Regions from separate parts of the Paenibacillus donghaensis genome, predicted to be linked through region 2. Evidence: a T-box and tRNA genes for the amino acid it is inferred to sense, from the RefSeq annotation. Region 2 holds a T-box; the other regions hold tRNA genes.
The links. A T-box is a leader RNA that pairs with one kind of tRNA and senses whether it is charged. The one in region 2 lies ahead of B9T62_RS25350 (arginine--tRNA ligase), so its partner is inferred to be a tRNA-Arg.

Region 1 (7,066 bases), 670 kb from region 2:
GTGCCAGCAGCCGCGGTAATACGTAGGGGGCAAGCGTTGTCCGGAATTATTGGGCGTAAAGCGCGCGCAGGCGGCTATTTAAGTCTGGTGTTTAAACCTTGGGCTCAACCTAAGGTCGCACTGGAAACTGGGTGGCTTGAGTACAGAAGAGGAAAGTGGAATTCCACGTGTAGCGGTGAAATGCGTAGATATGTGGAGGAACACCAGTGGCGAAGGCGACTTTCTGGGCTGTAACTGACGCTGAGGCGCGAAAGCGTGGGGAGCAAACAGGATTAGATACCCTGGTAGTCCACGCCGTAAACGATGAGTGCTAGGTGTTAGGGGTTTCGATACCCTTGGTGCCGAAGTTAACACAGTAAGCACTCCGCCTGGGGAGTACGGTCGCAAGACTGAAACTCAAAGGAATTGACGGGGACCCGCACAAGCAGTGGAGTATGTGGTTTAATTCGAAGCAACGCGAAGAACCTTACCAGGTCTTGACATCCCTCTGAATCTGCTAGAGATAGCAGCGGCCTTCGGGACAGAGGAGACAGGTGGTGCATGGTTGTCGTCAGCTCGTGTCGTGAGATGTTGGGTTAAGTCCCGCAACGAGCGCAACCCTTATGCTTAGTTGCCAGCACGTGATGGTGGGCACTCTAAGCAGACTGCCGGTGACAAACCGGAGGAAGGTGGGGATGACGTCAAATCATCATGCCCCTTATGACCTGGGCTACACACGTACTACAATGGCCGGTACAAAGGGCTGCGAAACCGCGAGGTGGAGCGAATCCCAACAAAGCCGGTCTCAGTTCGGATTGCAGGCTGCAACTCGCCTGCATGAAGTCGGAATTGCTAGTAATCGCGGATCAGCATGCCGCGGTGAATACGTTCCCGGGTCTTGTACACACCGCCCGTCACACCACGAGAGTTTACAACACCCGAAGTCGGTGGGGTAACCCGCAAGGGAGCCAGCCGCCGAAGGTGGGGTAGATAATTGGGGTGAAGTCGTAACAAGGTAGCCGTATCGGAAGGTGCGGCTGGATCACCTCCTTTCTATGGAGAATCGTTTCCTGAGACGGAAACATTCGAACAGAAGCGTAAGCTTCTATAGAACCTTCGGGTTCAACACACTCACTCGTGTTCAGTTTTGAAAGAGCAAGTCTCTTTCGTATGCGTTTGGTGGCGATAGCGGAGGGGTTCCACACGTACCCATCCCGAACACGACCGTTAAGTCCTCCAGCGCCGATGGTACTTGGACCGAAGGGTCCTGGGAGAGTAGGACGCCGCCAAGCGCACACTTATGAATTTCATAAGCGTCATTGATATGAATAAGGGCCTTTAGCTCAGCTGGTTAGAGCGCACCCCTGATAAGGGTGAGGTCGGTGGTTCGAGTCCACTAAGGCCCACCATTTCAACTTCATATCCTATTATGGGGCCATAGCTCAGCTGGGAGAGCGCCTGCCTTGCAAGCAGGAGGTCAGCGGTTCGATCCCGCTTGGCTCCACCAACAAACTTCATCAATTTGTTATGTCTTGAATAGTAAACTTGATCCTTGAAAACTGGATACCGAAACGAATTTGCGTTTTAGAACATCTTTTAACTGAAGCTTGCGTAAGCAAGTGAACGTGCATTAGATGCTGCTAGCGAAGATTTTGGATGATGAAGCGACCTTTGGCTTTGAATGTGTTAGTGAGTGGAGCAATCCGCGAGCGGCATTCAAAACAAGATGAGCAAATCAGCCAAACATCGTAGCGCTGGTTAAGCTAATAAGAGCACACGGAGGATGCCTAGGCGCCAGGAGCCGACGAAGGACGTGGCGAACAACGAAACTGCCTCGGGGAGCTGTAAGCAAGCTTTGATCCGGGGGTGTCCGAATGGGGAAACCCAGCTGTGGTAATTCGCAGTTACTCCTCTCTGAATACATAGGAGAGGTAGAGGCAGACCAGGGGAACTGAAACATCTAAGTACCCTGAGGAAGAGAAAACAATAGTGATTCCGTCAGTAGCGGCGAGCGAACGCGGAACAGCCTAAACCTAAGAGCTTGCTCTTAGGGGTTGTGGGACGTCTCACAAGGAGTTACAAAGGAATATAGTAGGCGAAGAGGTCTGGAAAGGCCCGCGATAGAGGTAAAAGCCCTGTAGCCTAAACTGTGTTCTCTCCGAGACGGATCCCGAGTAGTGCGGGGCACGTGAAACCCCGTATGAATCCAGCAGGACCATCTGCTAAGGCTAAATACTACCTGGCGACCGATAGTGAAACAGTACCGTGAGGGAAAGGTGAAAAGCACCCCGGAAGGGGAGTGAAATAGAACCTGAAACCGTGTGCTTACAAAAAGTCAGAGCCCGTTTTAGGGGTGATGGCGTGCCTTTTGTAGAATGAACCGGCGAGTTACGTTTACCATGCAAGGTTAAGGTGAGAAGCCGGAGCCGCAGCGAAAGCGAGTCTGAATAGGGCGATTTGAGTATGGGGGCGTAGACCCGAAACCGTGTGATCTACCCCTGTCCAGGGTGAAGGTGCGGTAACACGCACTGGAGGCCCGAACCCACGCATGTTGAAAAATGCGGGGATGAGGTGGGGGTAGCGGAGAAATTCCAATCGAACTCGGAGATAGCTGGTTCTCCCCGAAATAGCTTTAGGGCTAGCCTCGGTATAAGAATAGTGGAGGTAGAGCACTGATTGGGTGCGGGGCCCGCAAGGGTTACCAAGCTCAGTCAAACTCCGAATGCCACATATTTATTGCCGGGAGTCAGACAGTGAGTGCTAAGATCCATTGTCGAAAGGGAAACAGCCCAGACCATCAGCTAAGGTCCCCAAGTGTGTGTTAAGTGGGAAAGGATGTGGAGTTGCACAGACAACCAGGATGTTGGCTTAGAAGCAGCCACCATTGAAAGAGTGCGTAATAGCTCACTGGTCGAGTGACTCTGCGCCGAAAATGTAACGGGGCTAAACACACCACCGAAGCTATGGCTAGGATCGACTTCACTGCTTCTTTGAGCGGTGTTTATCGGATAGACATGTATGCCTGAAATCATCCTGGAAGGGATGAAGGCTATATGTTCTACAGGGGATAAACACATTTCGAAGCTGGAGTGAAGTCGATCCTGGGGTAGGGGAGCGTTGTATATACGTTGAAGGTATACCGTGAGGAGTGCTGGAGCGTATACAAGTGAGAATGCCGGTATGAGTAACGAAAAGATCAGTGAGAATCTGATCCGCCGAAAGCCCAAGGTTTCCTGAGGAAGGCTCGTCCGCTCAGGGTAAGTCGGGACCTAAGGCGAGGCCGAAAGGCGTAGTCGAAGGACAACAGTTTGAAATTACTGTACCACCGTAATCCGCTATGAGCGATGGGGTGACGCAGGAGGGTAGTGACGCGGACTGATGGATGTGTCCGTCTAAGCAGTGAGGCTGATGTGTAGGCAAATCCGCACATCGTGAAGGCTGGGCTGTGATGGGGAGCGAAAATGTTAGTAGCGAAGGTCATGATCTCACACTGCCAAGAAAAGCCTCTAGCCAGGAGAAGGTGCCCGTACCGCAAACCGACACAGGTAGGCGAGAAGAGAATTCTAAGGCGCGCGGAAGAACTCTCGTTAAGGAACTCGGCAAAATGACCTCGTAACTTCGGGAGAAGAGGTGCCTCGGTAGGGTGAATAGCCCGAGGGGGCCGCAGTGAAAAGGCCCAAGCGACTGTTTAGCAAAAACACAGGTCTGTGCGAAGCCGTAAGGCGAAGTATACGGGCTGACGCCTGCCCGGTGCTGGAAGGTTAAGGGGAGCGGTTAGGGGTAACCCGAAGCTGTGAACCGAAGCCCCAGTAAACGGCGGCCGTAACTATAACGGTCCTAAGGTAGCGAAATTCCTTGTCAGGTAAATTCTGACCCGCACGAATGGCGTAACGACTTGGGCGCTGTCTCAACGAGAGATCCGGTGAAATTTTAATACCTGTGAAGATGCAGGTTACCCGCGACAAGACGGAAAGACCCCATGGAGCTTTACTGCAGCTTGATATTGAATTTGGGTACGATCTGTACAGGATAGGTGGGAGCCAGAGAAGCAGGAGCGCAAGCTTCTGCAGAGGCGCCGTTGGGATACCACCCTGATCGTATCTAGGTTCTAACCTAGTGCCCTTATCGGGTACGGGGACCGTGTCAGGCGGGCAGTTTGACTGGGGCGGTCGCCTCCTAAAGAGTAACGGAGGCGTTCCAAGGTTCCCTCAGAATGGTTGGAAATCATTCGCAGAGTGCAAAGGCATAAGGGAGCTTGACTGCGAGACCTACAAGTCGAGCAGGGACGAAAGTCGGACTTAGTGATCCGGTGGTACCGCATGGAAGGGCCATCGCTCAACGGATAAAAGCTACCCTGGGGATAACAGGCTTATCTCCCCCAAGAGTCCACATCGACGGGGAGGTTTGGCACCTCGATGTCGGCTCATCGCATCCTGGGGCTGAAGTAGGTCCCAAGGGTTGGGCTGTTCGCCCATTAAAGCGGTACGCGAGCTGGGTTCAGAACGTCGTGAGACAGTTCGGTCCCTATCTGTCGTGGGCGCAGGAAATTTGAGAGGAGCTGTCCTTAGTACGAGAGGACCGGGATGGACGTACCGCTGGTGCACCAGTTGTTCCGCCAGGAGCATGGCTGGGTAGCTACGTACGGACGGGATAAGCGCTGAAAGCATCTAAGCGTGAAGCCCCCCTCAAGATGAGATTTCCCAACTAGTAAGACCCCTTGAAGACGACGAGGTAGATAGGTTGGAGGTGGAAGTGCAGCAATGCATGGAGCTGACCAATACTAATCGGTCGAGGGCTTATCCACAATCTTAAAACGCAGATTTGTTTCGGATTCAGTTTTCAGGCGATTAAGCCTGAAAGATTTTAAGCTGCATGTCTTTTCTGTAGTCGGTTATTTTCCTGAAGGAATTCGGGGGAGTAGCACGAGCGGAAAAAACCCGTTTGGTGGCGATAGCGGAGGGGTTCCACGCGTACCCATCCCGAACACGACCGTTAAGCCCTCCAGCGCCGATGGTACTTGGACCGAAGGGTCCTGGGAGAGTAGGACGCCGCCAAGCGGATATTCCCTGATAGCTCAGTTGGTAGAGCACTCGACTGTTAATCGAGTTGTCACAGGTTCGAGTCCTGTTCGGGGAGCCATGCTCTCATAGCTCAGTAGGTAGAGTGCTTCCATGGTAAGGAAGAGGTCACCGGTTCGAATCCGGTTGAGAGCTCCACAAATTTTTAGGCCCGTTGGTCAAGGGGTTAAGACACCTCCCTTTCACGGAGGTAACATGGGTTCGAATCCCATACGGGTCACCATTTTATCTGTTTTGTCCCTTTTGGGTCACCATACATATGGAGGCTTAGCTCAGCTGGGAGAGCATCTGCCTTACAAGCAGAGGGTCGGGGGTTCGATCCCCTCAGCCTCCACCATATTGTATTGCGTGAGCATGCTTCTATGGGAACACATCAAGTTAACACCTTAGGGGATTCGCCAAGTGGTAAGGCAACGGACTCTGACTCCGTCATCATAGGTTCGAATCCTATATCCCCTGCCAAATGCGAGCCATTAGCTCAGTTGGTAGAGCACCTGACTTTTAATCAGGGTGTCGAAGGTTCGAATCCTTCATGGCTCACTTGTATTATGATTTATGCGCGTGTGGCGGAATTGGCAGACGCACTAGACTTAGGATCTAGCGTCTTTGACGTGGGGGTTCAAGTCCCTCCACGCGCACCACTTATTTGCGGACGTGGCTCAGCGGTAGAGCATCGCCTTGCCAAGGCGAGGGTCGCGGGTTCGATTCCCGTCGTCCGCTCCAAATTGTGCGCCCTTAGCTCAGCTGGATAGAGCGTTTGACTACGAATCAAAAGGCCGGGAGTTCGAATCTCTCAGGGCGCGCCATTTTTAATGAAGCAATTATAGGATTACGGGATGTAGCTCAGCTTGGTAGAGCACCTGGTTTGGGACCAGGGGGTCGCATGTTCAAATCGTGTCATCCCGATATTTTACACCTATGCGGGTGTAGTTCAATGGTAGAACTTCAGCCTTCCAAGCTGATAGCGTGGGTTCGATTCCCATCACCCGCTCCATAATTTCATAGTTACGGGATGTAGCTCAGCTTGGTAGAGCACCTGGTTTGGGACCAGGGGGTCGCATGTTCAAATCGTGTCATCCCGATACTTGGCTAGATCAACAAACACTCTTACTTCGGTAAGGGTGTTTTTGTGTTTTTTTGCACAAACAATCGCGAGAACCGTCTCCCCGTTTTAATCATCCTGCAAAAAATGGACCTCGTGCGGAAGCCCGATTCTTAAATAATAACTATGCCACGATTCATCCGGATCTGGTGAGGTTCCTGCGGACAGCAGCTTCAACGCAAATACATTGGCCTGCCGTTCCAGCTTGCCGGGTGAGAAATAGGACTTCTCTTCGAGAAAAAAACGGTTGACCCCCTTATGCAGCCGGTCATGTCCCAGTTCATGCGCGCAAACAAAACGCTGCCATTCCAGAGGCAACTCATTATGGATGACAATAAATCTTCTTCTTAATTTACGGTAGTATAACCCCTTAGTCCCCGTACCCAGGTTGATAAAACGGATATGGATACCCAGTGCCTTAGATAGCTCAAAAGGACAGTTGGTTTTGTATTTATGAATCAGTTTATTGATCAGTTTATCCATTCTCTTCACCTGCAGCCAGTTATTAGGGTTGAATTAGCGTTGTTTACCTGATTTTGGTTCAGTATCGTCCGGTTTCTTGTTCCTTTTATTCATCTGCTTCGCTTCCCAGAACAGCCCTGTCAGCACATCCTTAATGCGCTGCCGATCTTCTTTATCCAGTGGGATTCCGTCAAACATCAGTTCTCCGTCGTCCTCAAGCATTTTGCGGAAATCTCGTTTGTCCTTGGAGGTAGCCCAAGCCGGGATAGCCTCTTCACTCTGCTTCGTCTCCTGCATATAGCCTGCATGGTCCATCAATTCCTCATAAGCCACACCTGTAGCTTCGGCAATTTTGCGCAGTGTAACCGGCTTGGGAACTCCACGTATTCCATTCTCTATCCTTGATATTTGTGAACCGCTGATTCCGGCGGAAGCCGCCAGATCG
Region 2 (7,066 bases):
CACATCGCACACGCCCCCCGAGTATATACACGTACGCCCAACCGCTCTCCACACTTACATTTATCCGCCCCTGTATGCCGATCCGCCCACACACATTAACGCTACTTCGCAATTCGCCCTTTGGGGCGGTATCCCGTGCCGGGACGGTGATGACAGCCTTCCTTCGGGAAGGCTGTTTGTGCGTTCGGGGGGAGAACGCTCACCGCCACCGCACGAATGTGCCATCGCTTTGGGAACCGGCGAAAACCTGCAAATGTGCAGGCTTTTCGCAGAAAGCCTACATATTAAGAAGAATACCTGCGATAGTGCAGGCATTTCAGACTAAATTTACTCCAAAGGCGGTTTAGCGCGAAAAAAGATGTACTATTGCAGGTATTTGAGCATTGGTGGTGCTGGCGGCTAGAAAAGATGTACTATTGCAGGTATTTGAGCATTGGCGGCGCTGGCGGCCAGAAAAGATGTATTATTGCAGGTATTTGAGCATTGGTGGTGCTGGCGGCTAGAAAAGATGTACTTTCGCAGGTATTTGAGCATTGGCGGCGCTGGTAGCTATAAAAGATGTATTATTGCAGGTATTTCGCACATCGCACACGCCCCCCGAGCATATACACGTACGCCCAACCGCTCACACACGTTAGCACTACTTCGCAAGGTACGTTCGGCACGTTCTGGCTTCCTTTAGCGGAATCGCGTATTCCTTAGCTGCCTCAGTTACAAACGCTCAGGCGCCGGCAGTCCCAGCACCTCAAGCACCTCGCCAAAGGTATCCCTGAACCGGGAGGTCAACCAGAGCCGGAAGAGAATCGTGGCAGGTTCCCCTTTGAGGATGGGGCAGGCACCGTAAAAGTTGTTGAACAACGTAGCCAGCGTATGGGCGTAGCTGCAGATGGTATTGGGTGTCAGCTCCTGGCTTGCCGTATACAACGTGTCCTGCCACGCTGCCAGCTGTCTCAGCAGTCCATTCTCTGCAGGCTCGGGCAGTGCAGGGAAGGCAAGCAGTGCCGCATCTGCTGGGATAGGGAGCTGTGCTTTGCTCAATACACTGCTGGCACGGGCAAAAGTATACATCAGGTATACGCCGGTGTTGCCGGAGATTTCCGTCGCCTGTTTGAAATCAAACACGATCTCCGTCCCCAGATTGAAGCGCAGCAAGTAATAACGGATCGCTGCGGTGGCTATCTCGCGGCTGGTAAGCCCGCTGCTGTCAGGCCGGGCGTTCTCAATCACTGTTTCCATCCGCTGCAGCAGTTCTGACACCTTGACCCCGATCCCCTGACGGCCAGACATGGCGTAGGAGCTTCTAAGATCGGAGGTGTCCAGGCCCAACTCATCCGCTGAAGCGGGACTGAGTGAAACCACGCCATAGCTCACATGATGAAGCTGATCCGCCTGTTCGGCATATCCCAGCACCTCCAGTGCCTGCTTGACCATCGCTTGCGGATACTCCTGTCTGTAGTCAATGACGTTAATAACGCTGCGCGCCTGTCCATAGGGCTGCTGCTGCCCGGCAGGGCTTGTAGTTGAAACGCCGCTTGTAAACGGTTTGTACAGAAAGTCCTGCTCGAGCAGGCCAAATTTCCACAGATGATAGGCAATATCCTTGGCCGTATAAGTCAAAATCCCGTTCGAACGCACCAGCACCTTATCCTGGTGATGCTCCTCCGATTGTTCTTCCGTCTGCTCCCCGTCACCGCCGGAAACCTTCAGCACCCAGCACCCGGCAAGCTTGCCGGCTGTTTCCTTCACAAACACGGGTGTCTGCTGCAGCAGCTGGAAGGTAGCATTCCAGAATCCGCCTCTTACAATACTGCTCTCCCAGACCAGCAGATCGTAGTCTATGCCGAAGCTGTGCATCTCCTCGACATGCTCCCGGACAATCCGCTCTGCTGTCAGATTGCCAAGCCAGGCTTCGTTGCCCTTGCCTTGCTCCAGCGCATGCAGCATCTCTGTACGTTTGGCTGTCATTTCAGGCTGCTGCGCATACTCCCGATTGACACTGGCATACACATCCCAGCAGTAGTCGCCGAAACGGATATGCTCGCCTTCCAGGGGGACATGCAGTAATCCAACGACCGTATCTGCCAGCTGATTCCCCAAATCATCGACATAGTTATGGACCTCTACCTCGTTGCCTGTTGTTCTGAGCAGCCTGGCCAAGGCATCCCCGATGCAGGCGTTTCTCAGGTGGCCTACATGCATGGACTTATTGGGGTTGACCGAAGTATGTTCTATGGCGATTTTGCCCTGTGCCACTGCCGGATAATCAAAAGAGCGCACCGCCCACTCCCGCCAGTCCACGTATAGGTTCACGAAACCCGGGGCCGCAACCTCGACCCTGCTCAGCAGACCGCCGCAGCAGCCTTGCTGCTCCATTTCAGCCTTCACCAGCCCGGCTATCACTATAGGCGGCTTGCGCAGGCGTTTGGCCAGCTGCATAGCCAGACTGCTGGAATAATCCCCATGCTCCGCGTGGGCAGGCTGCTCCAGAGGAATAACCCCACTCCACTCTCCGTCCCACTCCATGCCCAAGCTACTGCATACGCTGGATATGCTTTTTTGCAGACTTGCTCTAATGACTTCGCTGATCACAGAAATAACCTCCTTCGATAAATGCACACACAAAAGCCCTCATCTCCATAAGAGACGAGGGCTTCAGCGCTCGCGGTACCACTCTTGTTGCTAAACAAGCTGTTTAGCCACCTTACAGGTTAACGGCCTTCTGCCGGAACCTCCTACTGGCTTCAGAGGTCCATCTCACGGGTGCGCTTCATTAGCTGTCCTGTACCGGCTTTCACTCTTCCGGCTCGCTGTAGACTAGAACAAACGTAATTACTCTCCCGATCATCGATTATATGTATTAATTTTTTACAAGTATAACGAATTTAGCGAAAAATGCAACAACTATATAACGGATGAAGCAAAAGGGTTCGAAGCATCCGAGTTGCTTTACCCGATGTCTCCATATTGTCCACCCCGTACGCGGTTTGCTGAAATATTACTATATCGATCCATCAATACGAAGCTGTCTGCTAGTTTAATAGAGGCCAGCCATAAAAGGGAGGAGGGAGAAAGGATGGCTATAGTCTCAACGGGACCTTTGGAGAACAGTCCGGCTCTGGCGTTCGTCCAACACAATTGATTACAGTAAAGATCGTCAACCAGGCTGCTGTCAATCCGGTGCTGTAACCATTGAAGGGTATGTGCTCGGCGGCACCAGAATCCTCTATGTGAGCGAAGTGGTTGTGCTTATGGGCAATGAGGTGTTGACCAGAAATTATTTTGCCGATATAGACGGGCATAAAAGGGAAGACTCCGCAGCCGCTTAAATGACTGCGGGAGCTTCCCTGTTTTATGTGTTTTAGTAAGTGGAGAATTTCTAGATCTCGAAGACTTGCTCCGTGGTGGTTCCATAAGATCGAACCCTGAATTAGTTGCGAAACTGCATCTAAATATAGGGTTTTTTCCGTTTTTGGGGAAATAGATGCGAATTAGCATCTAATTCAGGGGTTTGATCGTCAGTGAACCATTTTAATCGAAATTAATTGCAGATTCGCACTTAATCACCCGATAGCGCACGATACGACTGAAATTAGTTGCAGTTTCGCATCTATTTACTCCGAACGCTCCAGGTAACATTCCGAGTTGAAATCTAGTGGTCAAAATCCCCCGATCCCCAGCCGCTCTGCAATCAAAGCAGCAGCAGCGAGCGGATATCCTGCTCCGTCAAGGTGGACAAGCCCTCCTGTCCGGGCTGGATGACTTCGTCGATCAGATTTTTTTTCTTCTGCTGCAGCTCGTACATCTTGTCCTCGACGGTGCCCTGGGCAACCAGGCGGATGACTTGGACCACGTTCTTCTGTCCCATCCGGTGGGCGCGGTCGGCGGCTTGCTGCTCCACCGCCGGGTTCCACCACAGGTCGTAGAGAATAACGGTGTCGGCACCGGTCAGGTTGAGGCCGGTGCCGCCTGCCTTCAAGGAGATCAGGAACAGGTCGCGGTTGCCTTGATTGAACCGGTCGCACAGCTCCACCCGCTGCGAAGCGGGAGTCTGGCCATCCAGGTAGAAGTATGGCACCCCCTGCACTCCAAGCTCCCGCCCGATCAGGCCCAGCATCTCGGTGAACTGCGAGAATACCAGCATCCGCTTGCCCGAGCTGCGGCACTCCTCGATAATCTCCAACAGCTGCTCGAACTTCGCGGACCCTCCGGTATACCCTTCCACGAACAGAGCAGGGTGACAGCACAGCTGACGCAGCCGCGTCAGTCCGGCTAGAATCTTGATCCTGCTCTGGCCGAAGAAGCTGTCCTTGTTCAGATGCTTAAGCGCCTCCTTCTGGAGCTGGGCGAGATAGGCGACATACAGCTTCTTCTGCTCTGGCAGCAGCTCTGAAGCCTGCAGCGATTCAATCTTGTCAGGCAGCTCCTTCAGTACATCACGCTTCAAACGGCGCAGCAGAAAAGGGCGTGCCCGCTGGGCAACGGTTTCCCGGGGCAGATCATGAAAAGCTTTTTTGCCCGGGAACAGTCCCGGCAGCACGGTGCTGAAGATCGACCACAGATCCTCCAGCGTATTCTCTACCGGTGTTCCGGTTAGGGCGAACCGGTGCCGGGCTTGAAGCACCTGAACGGCCTGTGCGGTCTGGGTGGCATGGTTCTTGATCGTCTGCGCCTCGTCTAGAATCAGGGTATGGAAGCTCCTACCCTTATACAGCTTGACATCTCTGCGCAGCAGTGGGTAGGAGGTGATGATCACATCTGCTCCGGCAGGACTCTGCAAGATGCGGCTGCGCTCCGTTAGGTTCCCGTCAGCAATGACCGCACGCAGCTGCGGCGTGAACTTCTTAAGCTCATTCAGCCAGTTATAGACCAGCGAGGCGGGAGCGACAATCAGCGCCGGTTGACCGCTCTCACGGATGGAGTCCAGCTCAGAGAGCAGAAAGGCGATACTCTGCAGCGTTTTGCCAAGGCCCATATCGTCGGCCAATATGCCCCCGAAACGGTAGTGGGCCAGGGTCTTCAGCCACTGGAAACCATGCTGCTGGTAATCACGCAGCACTGGGATCAGACTCTCCGGCACCGGGAAATCCAGATGGTCCGGGTTCTGCATGTCGGCCAGCAATTGCCGGAATGATTTGCCGATTTTGACAGCATCGCTTTTGTCATAGGGAGATTTAAGATTCAGGCCGTGCAGAACGGGCAGTGACATGGTCGCGCTCTGAAGGTCAACCTGATGGAGACCCAGCTCATTCATGAAGCTGATAATCTCCTGGAACTCCGCGCTCTCCAGCGGCAGCAGCGCCCCGTTCGGCAAGCGGTAATATTTGCGTTTATCCTGAAGCGAATGCAGAATCTGGACAATTTCCGTTTCCGGGATACCCGCCATATCGAATTTGAAGTCCAGCCAGTCCGTCTTCTCATTCCAGCTCAGGCTCGCTTTGGGTGTTGACGCTCCGGTCACCAGCCGTGCTTTAACCGCTGAGGTTGCGTAGATTTCCAGCAGTTCTTCCAGCAAAGGCACGGTATGATAGAGGAAATCATATTCCGCTTCTTCCTCATGCAGCATATAACCGCTCTCTGTAGCTGCGAAGGAGCCCTGTTCCATCAGCTCAAGAATGCGGCGTTCGGCTTCGGTATCACGAATTAGAATCACCTTAGTGCCGCGCGCCTGTTCTTCCAGTGGATTAAGAATAATGTCGCCGTATTGAAACTCCAGCCCGGCGAGCAGGCGGTCTTTGACCCGGTCGAGATAGAGCCTGGCAGACAGCTGGGTTTGCACAATCCGGCTGGCAATACTGTCAGCGATCTGTACTTGACCGAGCTTCTGCAGTCCGGGTATGACCTTGTCCATAAAAGGCTCCATTTGCTCCGGCGAGATTCCAATCCCGTTTCTGCGGGAGGAGCCGAGCAGGACATTCATCTCGGCCAGCTGCCTGCAGCCTGCCTCTGCTACCTTCAGCAGTCTGCCTTCGGATAACACCAGTCCGTAATCCTGCAGCACGGTCAGCTGCTCCAAGCCCTCGATCTGCAGTCGGTACCCTTCCCCATCCGGCTCGAACCCGAAGCGCAGTGGAGGAATATCGTCTGAGAACTGAAGTGTCTCCACCAGCAGATGGCCTTGCTGCAGATAGACACTCGGAGCTGCAATAAGCAGCGGCGCAAGGCTGTTCCAGAGCAGAGGAGGGACCGGCAGCAGCCGATCCCCGCCTTGGTCCGCACGGGTTGACGCATAAGAGCTGATCCCATCGCGGTATAGCTGCTCCTGCTGCCAGGCCTCTATAAGCTTAAGCAGTATAGCATGATCCTCCCTGCCGAAGCTGTGCAGGGCAGGATCATAGCTGAAATGCCTGGAGAAGGTGTAAGGCTCCCCCCGCTGCACATGTTCCAGGAACACTCGGGCCTGCTGTACAATATACATCCGCCCCGGTCCCACCTTAAGCTCGACGCCCAGCATACTGCCGCCATGCCTGTATTGATATGGCTTGCAGATGATCTCCAGGCGCAGCGGCGTACGCAGATCGACGAATCTTCCGGTGCTGCCGGGACGAACCTTGCTGCGCTCGAACAGCCCCAGCATACTGTTCACAATCTGTTGGTCTCTGCTGTGTCCGTCTGCTGCTCTGGGACTGGCGGAGCTTGTGCTATGCGGGGCAGGCCCTTGCGGCACCCGCCCCGCGCCCTTTCTGCCTTCTTTCTGCTCCTGGTTAAGGATAGCAATCAGCATGGCGGCAATGTGCTCGCAGTAACGGCCTGATGCGGATGCCTGAAAGTCAGGACAGGTACATTCTGCATCCACATCATTATCGCTGCGGATATAGGCTTCAAGCTGATAGTTCTCCCCTTCGCCCTGAACGATGGCAGAATATTGGGAAGTGATGTAATTCTCCCCGTAGCTATCCTCTAGCTCTATGTCGTACGCTTCGGACAATTCCACCCAGCCTGACTGATAATACGACAGTCCCTGTTTATAGAAGGAGTCGCCGCAGAGCAGCCTGATGATGCGTTCCGGTACACTGTTGCCCACTTTAGCTTCGCTCCTTTTCCCGGAGAGGGGCGCCGATTCCATGCA
Region 3 (7,066 bases), 2.6 Mb from region 2:
AGAATCCATTTCATAAATTCCTTTTCATTGTTGACAGTCACCTCGAACAGCAGCGCGCCGCCTGGCTCGTCTATCATTCGCGGATGGACAAACAGCTCCTCCTCCTTGATGTAGCGTGCGATTTCCGGATGAAAGCGGACCTTGAAAGTGATATTTTTGCTGCCTCGGTCAATGGACCAGGTGTTCTTCAGGTACTGCTTAATATTGAAGCCGCCTTTATCAAACGGACTGTCCGTAACCTCTACCTCCTGAAAACGGCTGATTCGGAAGGTGCGGATCGCCTGCTTCAAATGGCAAAAACCGATCAGATAAAAGCGCTGGTCACGCGGAATCAAATAATACGGATCGATCTCACGCTGGGTGAGGGCATTACGCGATTGCGAATGATACACGGTGCGGATGCTTTTTTCCTCCAGAATGGCACTGATGATCGGCTGCAAAAAGTTGCGGCTCTGCTTGCGGTACGCTGGTGTGCCCATCTGAATGATGTCGGCGATGTTCTCAAGAATCCCGTTCTGTTTGGACTTCTCCTTCCGATGGGTTCCCATTACCTTATCATATGCGGTGGAGAAGCCTGGAGGGATCTTATCGGGATTCAGCACGGAAGGCAGCAGCGAGAAGGCCAAGGCCTCCTGCTCCGAGAAATCCAGCGGGTACAGGAAGAACTTGCCCATAAATTTATACCCCGTGCCTCTGCCTTCATTGGTTACAGGCGCAATATGGCTCAGCAGTTCTAGATCCCTGTACACCGTCCTGATGTTGACATCACATTTGAAGGCCAGATCCGCCGCAGTAATTCCCGGATGAGATTGGATCGCGTTTATTATCTTGAATATTCGAATTACTTTATCAGTCATTATACCTACTCCTTAGCTCCCAGAATTTGTAGCCTTTGATCCAATTCCTTCACTATAGCAGCTTACAGCCTTCGTTTCTGTCAATAAATGCACGTATGTGAAGATGATTCCGAATGGCCCCTTTGTCCTGACAAAGACCGTCTCCGCATAAAAAACGAGGGACCAAGGTCCCCCGTGCTCTTATCATCCGCTTATATTCATCCCAAGGTTCCGGATCACTAATCACCTATAAGTCCATAATACTTCAGTGCATATTCGATTCCATCCTGGTCCACACTGCGGGTTACGAAATCAGCCTGTTCCTTCAAACGGTCACTGGCATTACCCATGGCGATTCCCGTTCCAACGGTCTGCAGCATCTCTATATCATTGCCACCATCCCCAAAAGCCATCGCTTCCCCAGGCTCTATATCAAAATGCGCCATAACCCGCTCCACCGCCCGGGCCTTATTGTTTCCAAGCCGCTCAATGTTATAGGCATTCGGGTAATCGCCTCCCCAATGATAGAACTGCAGATCCCCGGAAATCTGGCGGTATTCTTCGATCTGCCCCCGATCCAGAAACAAGCACATCCCCATGTACTCCACCTCGCGTTCAGTGAACATATCCGGAATAGCCTGACAATCAATATTCTTCAGAATCGGCAGAGCGATATCCGCAGCCAGTCCATTGGAGAAGCTCTCTTCGATTCCAAAACAGGACAAATGGTCCCCCCGTAATTGACTGATCCGCCGCAGCTGTTCCAAGTCTTGAGGCAGAATAGGGTCCTTGTACATTTCATGGTCCTGCAATCTTATGTATGCACCGCTAAAATTAATATAATTGCTTACTCCCAGCATATCACCGACCGGCTTGGCTAAATAATAGGATCGTCCTGTTGCCAGAACTACCTGAATCTTCTTCTCCTGCAGCTTCGCAATACTGCGGACCGTCGATTCCGGCACCTGCTCCGTAAGATTATCGACAACCGTTCCATCCAGATCAAAAAACACAATGCGGATACCCACCATTCTTGCAATTACCTCCTCTGTTGATATCCTAATTATACCATCGCTGCTTTAGAAGGAAGAACGCAAAAAAAAAGCAGCCAATTAAGGCTGCTTCTCTCATTCATTAAGCGGGTGATGGGAATCGAACCCACGCTATCAGCTTGGAAGGCTGAAGTTCTACCATTGAACTACACCCGCACAGGTGTGAAATATCGGGATGACACGATTTGAACATGCGACCCCCTGGTCCCAAACCAGGTGCTCTACCAAGCTGAGCTACATCCCGTAATCCTATAATTGCTTCATTAAAAATGGCGCGCCCTGAGAGATTCGAACTCCCGGCCTTTTGATTCGTAGTCAAACGCTCTATCCAGCTGAGCTAAGGGCGCAAAATCTATTTGGAGCGGACGACGGGAATCGAACCCGCGACCCTCGCCTTGGCAAGGCGATGCTCTACCGCTGAGCCACGTCCGCAAAATCATGGTGCGCGTGGAGGGACTTGAACCCCCACGTCATAAACGCTAGATCCTAAGTCTAGTGCGTCTGCCAATTCCGCCACACGCGCACACTTTACAAAAATATGGTGAGCCATGAAGGATTCGAACCTTCGACACCCTGATTAAAAGTCAGGTGCTCTACCAGCTGAGCTAATGGCTCTCATTAAATGGCTGGGGATATAGGATTTGAACCTATGCATGACGGAGTCAAAGTCCGTTGCCTTACCGCTTGGCTAATCCCCAACAGGAAGTAAAACAACTTTTTTAACTTCTCATCCCTGAAGTTATATAAATGGCGGAACCGACGGGATACTCTTCACTACGTGACGAGATTGCGATGTAATGCTAACGAAGCTTATGCTCCAACGAACCCAGCTTATGAGTTCTCATCCCTGAAGTTATATAGATGGCGGAACCGACGGGATTCGAACCCGCGATCTCCTGCGTGACAGGCAGGCATGTTAGGCCAACTACACCACGGTTCCATATATTGCGGGGGCAGGATTTGAACCTGCGGCCTTCGGGTTATGAGCCCGACGAGCTACCGGGCTGCTCCACCCCGCGTCAGTAATAGTATGCCGGATTCCCAGGTATTTAACCCTTCATCCTGCTGCAGTTAGTAAAGGATATACCTTCACTTTACCGTTGTTTCATGTTGTCTTGCTTGATAGTAAATTGGTTGCGGGGGCAGGATTTGAACCTGCGGCCTTCGGGTTATGAGCCCGACGAGCTACCGGGCTGCTCCACCCCGCGTCATTGTAAATACTATCTTATAAAATTATCATGGTGGAGGCTGAGGGGATCGAACCCCCGACCCTCTGCTTGTAAGGCAGATGCTCTCCCAGCTGAGCTAAGCCTCCATATGACCCGTATGGGATTCGAACCCATGTTACCTCCGTGAAAGGGAGGTGTCTTAACCCCTTGACCAACGGGCCTCACTTAAGACAAACAAAATATTCATGGCGGAGAGAAAGGGATTCGAACCCTTGAGACGCTTGTGGCGCCTACACGATTTCCAATCGTGCTCCTTCGACCAAACTCGGACACCTCTCCATAAATGGCTCCCCGAACAGGACTCGAACCTGTGACAACTCGATTAACAGTCGAGTGCTCTACCAACTGAGCTATCAGGGAAAATGGTGGGCCCTAGTGGACTCGAACCACCGACCTCACCCTTATCAGGGGTGCGCTCTAACCAGCTGAGCTAAGGGCCCTTCTATGTATGCATAGATTAAGGGCAAAAAAAATACCACACGTAATGTGGTTGTCCGCTTGGCGACGTCCTACTCTCCCAGGACCCTTCGGTCCAAGTACCATCGGCGCTGGAGGGCTTAACGGTCGTGTTCGGGATGGGTACGCGTGGAACCCCTCCGCTATCGCCACCAAACGGGCATTTACAGCGTAAATGCTTCAGGAAACTTAATTCCTGAAAACTGAATCCGAAACAAATCTGCGTTTTAAGATTGTGGATAAGCCCTCGACCGATTAGTATTGGTCAGCTCCATGCATTGCTGCACTTCCACCTCCAACCTATCTACCTCGTCGTCTTCAAGGGGTCTTACTAATTGGGAAATCTCATCTTGAGGGGGGCTTCACGCTTAGATGCTTTCAGCGCTTATCCCGTCCGTACGTAGCTACCCAGCCATGCTCCTGGCGGAACAACTGGTGCACCAGCGGTACGTCCATCCCGGTCCTCTCGTACTAAGGACAGCTCCTCTCAAATTTCCTGCGCCCACGACAGATAGGGACCGAACTGTCTCACGACGTTCTGAACCCAGCTCGCGTACCGCTTTAATGGGCGAACAGCCCAACCCTTGGGACCTACTTCAGCCCCAGGATGCGATGAGCCGACATCGAGGTGCCAAACCTCCCCGTCGATGTGGACTCTTGGGGGAGATAAGCCTGTTATCCCCAGGGTAGCTTTTATCCGTTGAGCGATGGCCCTTCCATGCGGTACCACCGGATCACTAAGTCCGACTTTCGTCCCTGCTCGACTTGTAGGTCTCGCAGTCAAGCTCCCTTATGCCTTTGCACTCTGCGAATGATTTCCAACCATTCTGAGGGAACCTTGGAACGCCTCCGTTACTCTTTAGGAGGCGACCGCCCCAGTCAAACTGCCCGCCTGACACGGTCCCCGTACCCGATTAGGGCACTAGGTTAGAACCTAGATACGATCAGGGTGGTATCCCAACGGCGCCTCTGCAGAAGCTTGCGCTCCTGCTTCTCTGGCTCCCACCTATCCTGTACAGATCGTACCCAAATTCAATATCAAGCTGCAGTAAAGCTCCATGGGGTCTTTCCGTCTTGTCGCGGGTAACCTGCATCTTCACAGGTATTAAAATTTCACCGGATCTCTCGTTGAGACAGCGCCCAAGTCGTTACGCCATTCGTGCGGGTCAGAATTTACCTGACAAGGAATTTCGCTACCTTAGGACCGTTATAGTTACGGCCGCCGTTTACTGGGGCTTCGGTTCACAGCTTCGGATTGCTCCTAACCGCTCCCCTTAACCTTCCAGCACCGGGCAGGCGTCAGCCCGTATACTTCGCCTTACGGCTTCGCACAGACCTGTGTTTTTGCTAAACAGTCGCTTGGGCCTTTTCACTGCGGCCCCCTCGGGCTATTCACCCTACCGAGGCACCTCTTCTCCCGAAGTTACGAGGTCATTTTGCCGAGTTCCTTAACGAGAGTTCTTCCGCGCGCCTTAGAATTCTCTTCTCGCCTACCTGTGTCGGTTTGCGGTACGGGCACCTTCTCCTGGCTAGAGGCTTTTCTTGGCAGTGTGAGATCATGACCTTCGCTACTAACATTTTCGCTCCCCATCACAGCCCAGCCTTCACGATGTGCGGATTTGCCTACACATCAGCCTCACTGCTTAGACGGACACATCCATCAGTCCGCGTCACTACCCTCCTGCGTCACCCCATCGCTCATAGCGGATTACGGTGGTACAGTAATTTCAAACTGTTGTCCTTCGACTACGCCTTTCGGCCTCGCCTTAGGTCCCGACTTACCCTGAGCGGACGAGCCTTCCTCAGGAAACCTTGGGCTTTCGGCGGATCAGATTCTCACTGATCTTTTCGTTACTCATACCGGCATTCTCACTTGTATACGCTCCAGCACTCCTCACGGTATACCTTCAACGTATATACAACGCTCCCCTACCCCAGGATCGACTTCACTCCAGCTTCGAAATGTGTTTATCCCCTGTAGAACATATAGCCTTCATCCCTTCCAGGATGATTTCAGGCATACATGTCTATTTCTGATAAACACCGCTCAAAGAAGCAGTGAAGTCGATCCTAGCCATAGCTTCGGTGGTGTGTTTAGCCCCGTTACATTTTCGGCGCAGAGTCACTCGACCAGTGAGCTATTACGCACTCTTTCAATGGTGGCTGCTTCTAAGCCAACATCCTGGTTGTCTGTGCAACTCCACATCCTTTCCCACTTAACACACACTTGGGGACCTTAGCTGATGGTCTGGGCTGTTTCCCTTTCGACAATGGATCTTAGCACTCACTGTCTGACTCCCGGCAATAAATATGTGGCATTCGGAGTTTGACTGAGCTTGGTAACCCTTGCGGGCCCCGCACCCAATCAGTGCTCTACCTCCACTATTCTTATACCGAGGCTAGCCCTAAAGCTATTTCGGGGAGAACCAGCTATCTCCGAGTTCGATTGGAATTTCTCCGCTACCCCCACCTCATCCCCGCATTTTTCAACATGCGTGGGTTCGGGCCTCCAGTGCGTGTTACCGCACCTTCACCCTGGACAGGGGTAGATCACACGGTTTCGGGTCTACGCCCCCATACTCAAATCGCCCTATTCAGACTCGCTTTCGCTGCGGCTCCGGCTTCTCACCTTAACCTTGCATGGTAAACGTAACTCGCCGGTTCATTCTACAAAAGGCACGCCATCACCCCTAAAACGGGCTCTGACTTTTTGTAAGCACACGGTTTCAGGTTCTATTTCACTCCCCTTCCGGGGTGCTTTTCACCTTTCCCTCACGGTACTGTTTCACTATCGGTCGCCAGGTAGTATTTAGCCTTAGCAGATGGTCCTGCTGGATTCATACGGGGTTTCACGTGCCCCGCACTACTCGGGATCCGTCTCGGAGAGAATACAGTTTAGGCTACAGGGCTTTTACCTCTATCGCGGGTCTTTCCAGACCTCTTCGCCTACCATATTCCTTTGTAACTCCATGTGAGACGTCCCACAACCCCTAAGAGCAAGCTCTTAGGTTTAGGCTGTTCCGCGTTCGCTCGCCGCTACTGACGGAATCACTATTGTTTTCTCTTCCTCAGGGTACTTAGATGTTTCAGTTCCCCTGGTCTGCCTCTACCTCTCCTATGTATTCAGAGAGGAGTAACTGCGAATTACCACAGCTGGGTTTCCCCATTCGGACACCCCCGGATCAAAGCTTGCTTACAGCTCCCCGAGGCAGTTTCGTTGTTCGCCACGTCCTTCGTCGGCTCCTGGCGCCTAGGCATCCTCCGTGTGCTCTTATTAGCTTAACCAGCGCTACGATGTTTGGCTGATTTGCTCATCTTGTTTTGAATGCCGCTCGCGGATTGCTCCACTCACTAACACATTCAAAGCCAAAGGTCGCTTCATCATCCAAAATCTTCGCTAGCAGCATCTAATGCACGTCCACTTGCTTACGCAAGCTTCAGTTAAAAGATGTTCTAAAACGCAAATTCGTTTCGGTATCCAGTTTTCAAGGAT

Region 1: it encodes a tRNA-Arg, which carries the amino acid that the T-box ahead of B9T62_RS25350 (arginine--tRNA ligase) is inferred to sense. The anticodon was not compared.
Region 3: it encodes a tRNA-Arg, which carries the amino acid that the T-box ahead of B9T62_RS25350 (arginine--tRNA ligase) is inferred to sense. The anticodon was not compared.

The regions. Positions count from the first base shown of each region.
Region 1 is NZ_CP021780.1:6,242,071-6,249,136, reverse strand. Features, by position in the region: rRNA gene B9T62_RS28285 (16S ribosomal RNA) at 1-1,032, shown strand, start outside; rRNA gene rrf (5S ribosomal RNA) at 1,155-1,271, shown strand; tRNA gene B9T62_RS28275 (tRNA-Ile) at 1,312-1,388, shown strand; tRNA gene B9T62_RS28270 (tRNA-Ala) at 1,411-1,486, shown strand; rRNA gene B9T62_RS28265 (23S ribosomal RNA) at 1,736-4,783, shown strand; rRNA gene rrf (5S ribosomal RNA) at 4,920-5,036, shown strand; tRNA gene B9T62_RS28255 (tRNA-Asn) at 5,043-5,118, shown strand; tRNA gene B9T62_RS28250 (tRNA-Thr) at 5,120-5,195, shown strand; tRNA gene B9T62_RS28245 (tRNA-Glu) at 5,206-5,280, shown strand; tRNA gene B9T62_RS28240 (tRNA-Val) at 5,319-5,394, shown strand; tRNA gene B9T62_RS28235 (tRNA-Gln) at 5,446-5,519, shown strand; tRNA gene B9T62_RS28230 (tRNA-Lys) at 5,525-5,597, shown strand; tRNA gene B9T62_RS28225 (tRNA-Leu) at 5,615-5,698, shown strand; tRNA gene B9T62_RS28220 (tRNA-Gly) at 5,706-5,780, shown strand; tRNA gene B9T62_RS28215 (tRNA-Arg) at 5,787-5,863, shown strand; tRNA gene B9T62_RS28210 (tRNA-Pro) at 5,890-5,963, shown strand; tRNA gene B9T62_RS28205 (tRNA-Gly) at 5,978-6,051, shown strand; tRNA gene B9T62_RS28200 (tRNA-Pro) at 6,066-6,139, shown strand; gene B9T62_RS28195 (ImmA/IrrE family metallo-endopeptidase) at 6,229-6,642, opposite strand; gene B9T62_RS28190 (helix-turn-helix domain-containing protein) at 6,676-7,066, opposite strand, start outside.
Region 2 is NZ_CP021780.1:5,574,977-5,582,042, reverse strand. Features, by position in the region: gene B9T62_RS25350 (arginine--tRNA ligase) at 712-2,589, opposite strand; T-box leader at 2,637-2,854, opposite strand; gene B9T62_RS25345 (DEAD/DEAH box helicase) at 3,689-7,021, opposite strand.
Region 3 is NZ_CP021780.1:8,212,063-8,219,128, reverse strand. Features, by position in the region: gene B9T62_RS37205 (helix-turn-helix transcriptional regulator) at 1-857, opposite strand, end outside; gene B9T62_RS37200 (Cof-type HAD-IIB family hydrolase) at 1,076-1,867, opposite strand; tRNA gene B9T62_RS37195 (tRNA-Gly) at 1,974-2,044, opposite strand; tRNA gene B9T62_RS37190 (tRNA-Pro) at 2,059-2,132, opposite strand; tRNA gene B9T62_RS37185 (tRNA-Arg) at 2,159-2,235, opposite strand; tRNA gene B9T62_RS37180 (tRNA-Gly) at 2,246-2,320, opposite strand; tRNA gene B9T62_RS37175 (tRNA-Leu) at 2,328-2,411, opposite strand; tRNA gene B9T62_RS37170 (tRNA-Lys) at 2,428-2,503, opposite strand; tRNA gene B9T62_RS37165 (tRNA-Gln) at 2,512-2,586, opposite strand; tRNA gene B9T62_RS37160 (tRNA-Asp) at 2,751-2,828, opposite strand; tRNA gene B9T62_RS37155 (tRNA-Met) at 2,834-2,907, opposite strand; tRNA gene B9T62_RS37150 (tRNA-Met) at 3,020-3,096, opposite strand; tRNA gene B9T62_RS37145 (tRNA-Val) at 3,128-3,203, opposite strand; tRNA gene B9T62_RS37140 (tRNA-Glu) at 3,207-3,278, opposite strand; tRNA gene B9T62_RS37135 (tRNA-Ser) at 3,304-3,396, opposite strand; tRNA gene B9T62_RS37130 (tRNA-Asn) at 3,402-3,477, opposite strand; tRNA gene B9T62_RS37125 (tRNA-Ile) at 3,481-3,557, opposite strand; rRNA gene rrf (5S ribosomal RNA) at 3,614-3,730, opposite strand; rRNA gene B9T62_RS37115 (23S ribosomal RNA) at 3,809-6,858, opposite strand.